DNA from 2 places in the Streptomyces sp. NPDC005955 genome. Region 2 is predicted to be linked to the other one. Evidence: riboswitches for the same ligand, from Rfam matches in the RefSeq annotation. Region 2 holds a riboswitch; the other holds the start of a gene.
The links. Region 2 has a riboswitch for S-adenosylmethionine ahead of thrC (threonine synthase). Riboswitches for the same ligand answer to the same signal wherever they lie in the genome.
Positions count from the first base shown of each region.

Region 1 (3,400 bases), on a different contig from region 2:
GGGGCTCTTCGCGCTCCCCGGAGCTGGATAGGGTGGAGCGCGAAGGGCGCCGGCCGGGCCGGTCCCGTCCACGGGCGCGGCAGCGCGTCCGTCACCGTCCGCCGCACGGGCCCGACCCCGTACGGCCCGCAACCCAGGAGCGACCCATGAGCGCTGTGACCCCCGCTGGAGGCGACACCACGGCGGTCCGTTCCTGGCCGCAGGTCCTGAACGCGTTGCTGTCGGGCGAGGACCAGGGAGCCGACGCCACGGCCTGGGCGATGGACCGCATCATGCGCGGGGAGGCCACCGACGCGCAGATCGCGGGCTTCGCCGTCGCCCTGCGCGCCAAGGGCGAGACGGTCGAGGAGATCACCGGCCTGGTCCGCGCCATGTACGAACACGCCCGGACCATCGAGGTGCCCGGGCCGAGCGTCGACATCGTCGGCACCGGCGGGGACGGCGCGCGCACGGTCAACATCTCCACCATGTCCGCGATCGTCGTCGCCGGGACCGGTGCGAAGGTCGTCAAGCACGGCAACCGCGCCGCGTCCTCCGCGAGCGGTGCCTCCGACGTGCTGGAGAAGCTGGGCGTCAATCTGGAGCTGACGCCGCAGCGGGTGGCCGAGGTCGCCGAGGAGGCCGGCATCACCTTCTGCTTCGCGGTGAAGTTCCACCCCGCGCTGCGGCACGTGGGCGCCGCCCGCAAGGAACTCGGCATCCGCACCGTCTTCAACTTCCTCGGCCCGCTCACCAACCCGGCCCGGGTCGCGGCGCAGGCCACCGGGGTCGCGGACGCGCGGATGGCCCCGGTGGTCGCCGGGGTGCTCGCCGAGCGGGGCTCGTCCGCCCTGGTGTTCCGCGGGGACGACGGCCTGGACGAACTCACCACCACCGCCACCTCCCGGGTGTGGGTGGTGCGCGGCGGAGCCGTCGCCGAGCAGCCCTTCGACCCCCGGGACGTGGGCATCGACCTCGTCCCGGTGGAGGCGCTGCGCGGCGCCGACTCCTCCTACAACGCCGATGTCGCCCGCCGGCTGCTGGCCGGGGAGACCGGTCCGGTCCGGGACGCGGTCCTGCTGAACTCGGCGGCGGCGCTGGTGGCGCTGGCCCCGGGCGACGCCCCGTTGGCCGATCAGCTGCGCGCGGGGATGGCGCGGGCCGCCGAGTCGATCGACTCGGGCGCGGCCCACCGGGCCCTGGACCGCTGGGTCGCCGCCAGCAACGCCTGACCCGCTGCGCCCTGCGCGCTCCGGCCGCTCCGCCCGCCGCGGGGCGGCCGGTCGCGTTCCGTGGCGTCCGGGATGCGGAACGGGCTGGTGCGTTCCGCCGGTCGTCTGGCATGATTCTTCGCAGGTCATGAGTGACAGCGCATCGGCCCCGGCCTGCTGTCCGGCAACCCTCCGTCCGTGGCGGGGTGCCCCGGGTGAAGACCAGGTCGTAGGCAGCGAGGTCTACGGCAAGCGCGGACCCCTCGCGTCTCCAGGGGTCCTGGTCGTCGAGGGAGCGGTCTCGTGAGCAAGCGAATGCGATAGGGCGCAGCGCCCCACCTCCGCGCACGCCCTGTCCGGTGTGTTCCTTCCCTTCACCCACGCCGTGTGTCCGGCCGGTCCCCGTCGTCGCCTCCGGGCGTCGCACCGGTGCCGAGCCGTGCCCCGCCGCGCCTTCCGCGGTGCTCATGCGTGGTCCACCGCATCTGCCTCATACGGGAGTTCGTCATGTCCGCACGCGCCACCACGACCACTCACGCCGACGCCGACCCCGCCTGTGTTCCGGGCGCCGCCGGGTCCCTCACCGAGAGCCCGCTGCCCGTCCTCGGTCGTGACGTGACCGTGCCCCTGGTCACCGGCGGGGAGGTCGACTACGCCGCGCTCGACTACGCCGCGAGTGCCCCCGCGCTCCAGCGGGTCTGGGACGACGTGGCCGCCTACGCGCCCTACTACGGCAGCGTCCACCGCGGTGCCGGCTACCTCTCCCAGCTCTCCACCGACCTCTTCGAGAACGCCCGCCGCACCGTCGCCGAGTTCCTCGGCTGCCGGGACGGCGACGAGGTGGTCTTCACCCGGTCCACCACCGACTCCCTCAACCTGCTGGCCGCCGCGCTGCCCGCCGACTGCGAGGTCTTCGTCTTCGAGACCGAGCACCACGCCTCCCTGCTGCCCTGGCGCGACGCCCGGGTCACCTACCTCGACGCGCCCCGCACCCCCGGCGAGGCCGTCGACACGCTGGAGCGGGCCCTCGCCGACCGCGACCCGTACGGCCCCGCCCTGGTGTGCGTGACCGGTGCGTCCAACGTCACGGGCGAGCTGTGGCCGGTGCGCGAACTCGCCGCCGCCGCCCACGCCCACGGCGCCCGGATCGTCCTCGACGCGGCCCAGCTCGCCCCGCACCACCCGGTGGACGTCGCCGACCTCGACGTCGACTGGGTTGCCTTCTCCGGGCACAAGCTGTACGCGCCCTTCGGCGCCGGCGTGCTCGCCGGGCGCGCCGACTGGCTGCGGGTGGCCGAGCCGTACCTGGCCGGTGGCGGTGCCTCGCGGAAGGTGTCGCGGCGCGCCGACGGGGGAGTGGACGTCGAGTGGCACGACAGCGCGGCCCGGCACGAGGCCGGCTCGCCCAACGTGATCGGCGCCTACGCCATCGCCTCCGCCTGCAAGGCGCTCACCGAAGCGGGCTTCGACCGACTGGTCGCCCGTGAGGAGCGGTTGATCGACCTGGTGCGCGCCGGGCTCGCCGAGGTGCCCGCGGTACGGGTGCTGTCCCTGTTCGGGGACGACGCGCCCAGGGTCGGGGTGATCTCGTTCGTGGTGGACGGGTGGAACAGTTCCCACTTCGCCGCCGCGCTGTCCGCCGAGTACGGCATCGGGGTGCGCGACGGGCTGTTCTGCGCCCACCCGCTGGTGCGCACCCTGCTCGGCACCGACCCGCAGGACCCGGGGGAGTGCGGCGCCCCGGAGGCCGCGCCCGGCGAGCGTTCGCTGAACGCCGTCCGGGTCAGCTTCGGGGCGGGCACCCCCGACGAGCACGTGGAGCGCTTCGTACGGGCCGTACGGGAGTTGGTCACCGACGGGGCGCGCTGGCGCTACCGCACCGAGGACGGGCGCTGCGTGCCGGACCCCACCACGGCCGCCTGACGCGGGTGCTCGGTCATCCGGGTGCCGAGCTGGATCATCCGTAGCGCGCGCTCGGTCGCGTCGGTCAGGAACTCGCCGCCGCGGCCCAGCGCTTCGGTCAGGGAGACCGGCGCGGGCAGGATCGACCCGTAGGCGTCCACCCCGATGGAGCGCACCTGGTGGGCGCCCTCGCCGAGGGTGCCGGCCAGCGCGAGCACCGGGCGGCCGTGCAGCTTGGCCCGCCGGGCGACCTCGGCGGGCACCTTGCCGCGCGGGGTCTGGTGGTCCAGGGCGCCCTCGGCGGTGAC
Region 1 is NZ_JBIAIF010000003.1:380,179-383,578, forward strand. It holds gene trpD (anthranilate phosphoribosyltransferase) at 147-1,211, shown strand; SAM riboswitch class IV at 1,335-1,451, shown strand; gene ACFYOU_RS10150 (aminotransferase class V-fold PLP-dependent enzyme) at 1,698-3,113, shown strand; gene ACFYOU_RS10155 (glycerate kinase) at 3,062-3,400, opposite strand, start outside.
Region 1: it holds a riboswitch for S-adenosylmethionine, as region 2 does, so the genes downstream of both, ACFYOU_RS10150 (aminotransferase class V-fold PLP-dependent enzyme) here and thrC (threonine synthase) in region 2, are expected to answer to the same signal.

Region 2 (3,400 bases):
CCGGTCGCCCGGCTCCCGTCCTGCTGGCTCCGTCCGGCGTCCGGCTGGCCGTCGTCCGGCGTCCGGCGGTCGTATACGACGCCCCTGTGCTCACACCCCGGTGACGTGCAGTCGCCGTCCGGAGGCGGACTTGCTGCGCACCGTCGCGACCAGCAGTCCGCCGACCGCGCCCAGGGACACCACCAGCCCGCCGTACAGGTACGGCGAGAACCCGTCACCCACGGGGCGGGTCGTCCGGCGTTCCAGCGTGGGCGCGGGGGTGGCGTCCGCGCGGGGCGGTCCCACCGGATACGCGACCGGAGCCGACGTCACGGTGAGCGCCGATGCCGCGAGAACCCCTGCCGTCCACACAGCCAACCGCCGGACGCCACCACACGACCCCTTACCCACCCCGTGTGAGGAAAACATAAAAATACGGAGGAATGTGCGCATGAGCTGACAATCTAGGCAGCCGACGGGGGCGGTCCGGGGCGCCACGCGGGACCGCGCCGCCCCCGTGCGCCGTTCACCGCAGCCGATTACGCCACTCGCCCCGCTACCGCGCCCCCGGCCCGGCTGACCACCCGGTCACGGCCCGGCTGACCACCCGGTCACGCCACGCGCCGCGCCGCGTACTCCGCCACCGAGGCCATCGGCGGACGCTCCTCCGTGTCGACGGCGTACGTGCGCGGTTCGAAGCCCCGCGGACCCCGCTCGAACTGCGTCAGCTCGGGCCGCAACAGGTGCCCCCGCGCCAACCGCAGCTGTGCCGTCCGGTAGACCGCCGCCGCCATTCGCCCCAGCGCCTGCCCGTCCTGGTGCCGGTGGCGCCGCACCCCCACGTCCACCTGCGCCAACGCATCGAGCCCCACCGTGTGCAGCGCGTCCACCAGCAACCCCAGCTCCACCCCGTACCCCACCGGGAACGGCAGCTGCTCCAGCAGCGTGCGGCGGGCCGCGTACTCGCCGCCCAGCGGCTGCACGAATCCGGCCAGCCGGGGCCAGTGCATGTTCAGCACCGGGCGGGCCAGCAGCTCGGTGACCCGACCGCCCTGCCCGCCCCCGGCGACGGCGGTGCCGAGCGGCCGGTCGTACATCGCCTTCACGAACTGCACGTCCGGTTCGGTGAGCAGCGGTCCGACGATCCCGGTGACGAAGTCCGCGGAGAACTCCCGCAGGTCCGCGTCCACGAAACACACCACGTCACCGCGGGTCACCAACAGCGACCGCCACAGCACCTCGCCCTTGCCGGGCAGCGCGGGCAGGCTCGGCAGGATCGCGTCCCGGTGTTCCACCCGCGCCCCGGCCGCCGCCGCGACCTCCGCCGTCCGGTCCGTGGAGCCCGAGTCGACCACCACCAGCTCGTCGACCAGCGGCACCGGCCCCGTCATCAGTTCCTCGCGGATCACGGACACGATTCGGCCGACCGTCGCCTGTTCGTCCAGCGCGGGCAGCACCACACTGACCGTGGTGCCCGAGGCCCGCTTAGCCGCGGTGAGCTGGTGCGGCGAACGGTCTGCCACGGACCAAGAACGCCTGCTCAGCCAGTCCTCGACTTCTTCCAGCACGGTCTACGGCTCCCTACTGTGATCCATCTCGCGGTGCGGACGACTATCTCAACTGTCCTGGCCTTCGGTTACAGTCTTGAACAACGCGGATGACCGTCGCATGTCGGGGGCCGTCTCGCTGACAACCACATACCGCTCATCCAGAGGGGCAGAGGGATACGGCCCGTTGAAGCCCCGGCAACCCTCCAGTCGGTTCTCGTGACCGTCCGCCGAAGATCGTCGGCGGCATCACCCGCGAGGCTCCCGACTCGGGAAGGTGCCAATTCCGTCTCGTGGCGAAGCGCGCCACGGGGAAGATGAGGAGAAAGGGCCTCCCCTCCATGGCTGTTCAGACCGCTGCTTCCACCGCCGGTGCTCCCGACGTCGCCGACCCGGCCGTCGATCTCGGTCCCGCCGCGGCGCTGTCCTGTCGCGAGTGCGGCGAACGTTTCGCGCTCGGCCCGATCTTCGCCTGCGAGCTGTGTTTCGGCCCCCTCGAAGTGGCCTACGACCTCCCGCTCGGCGACCCCGAGGCCCTGCGCAAGCAGATCGAGTCCGGTCCCGAGAACATCTGGCGCTACGCCCCGCTGCTGCCCGTCCCCGCCGACGTCGCCGAGAAGCCGAACCTGAACCCCGGCTGGACCAAGCTCGTCAAGGCCGACAACCTCGCCCGCGAACTGGGCGTGACCGGCGGCCTCTACGTCAAGGACGACTCCGGCAACCCGACGCACTCCTTCAAGGACCGCGTCGTCGCCCAGGCCCTGGAAGCCGCGCGCGCCTTCGGCTTCACCACCCTCTCCTGCTCCTCCACCGGCAACCTCGCCGGTGCCGTGGGCGCCGCCGCGGCCCGCGCCGGCCTGCGCTCCTGCGTGTTCATCCCGCACGACCTGGAGCAGGCGAAGGTCGTCACGGCGGCCGTCTACGGGGGCGAGCTCGTCGCGATCGAGGGCACCTACGACGACGTGAACCGTTTCTGCTCCGAGCTGATCGGCGACCCGCTCGGCGAGGGCTGGGGCTTCGTCAACGTCAACCTCCGCCCGTACTACGGCGAGGGCTCCAAGACGCTGGCGTACGAGATCTGCGAGCAGTTCGGTTGGGAGATCCCGGACCAGTGGGTCATCCCCATCGCCTCCGGCTCGCAGCTCACGAAGATCGACAAGGGGCTCCAGGAGCTGATCAAGCTCGGACTGGTCGCCGACAAGCCGTACAAGATCTTCGGCGCCCAGGCGACCGGCTGCTCCCCGGTCTCCGCCGCCTTCAAGGCCGGTCACGACGTGGTCCGCCCGCAGAAGCCGGACACCATCGCCAAGTCGCTGGCCATCGGCAACCCGGCGGACGGCCCGTACGTGCTCGACATCGCCCGCCGTACCGGTGGCGCCGTGGACGACGTGGACGACGCGGCCGTCGTCGACGCGATCTCGCTGCTCGCCCGGACCGAGGGCATCTTCGCGGAGACCGCGGGCGGGGTCACCGTCGGCGTCACCAAGAAGCTCATCGAGGCCGGTCTGCTCGACCCCTCGCTGTCGACCGTCGTCCTCAACACCGGCGACGGGCTCAAGACGCTCGACGCGGTGGCGGACCGGGCCCGTCCGACCGCGACGATCCGGCCGGACCTCGACGCGTTCCGCGACGCGGGCCTCGCCACCGGCTGACACCGCCCCGCCGCGCCCGCGGGGCGGGCCCGCCCCGCCTCGCCCGCCCCGTACACGGTCCCGGAGCGTGATCCCTGCGCGCGGGTTCCCGTACGAGGTTCCCGTACGTCCCTGTACCGTCCCGCCGGAAACGACCGGAAAGGCCGCCCCATGAGCGTCAACGTCCGTATCCCGACCATTCTGCGCACCTACACCGGCGGCAAGGCCGAGGTGCCCGCCGAG
Region 2 is NZ_JBIAIF010000001.1:1,053,627-1,057,026, reverse strand. It holds gene ACFYOU_RS04525 (hypothetical protein) at 91-312, opposite strand; gene ACFYOU_RS04520 (glucosyl-3-phosphoglycerate synthase) at 591-1,547, opposite strand; SAM riboswitch class I at 1,681-1,850, shown strand; gene thrC (threonine synthase) at 1,868-3,178, shown strand; gene ACFYOU_RS04510 (MoaD/ThiS family protein) at 3,329-3,400, shown strand, end outside.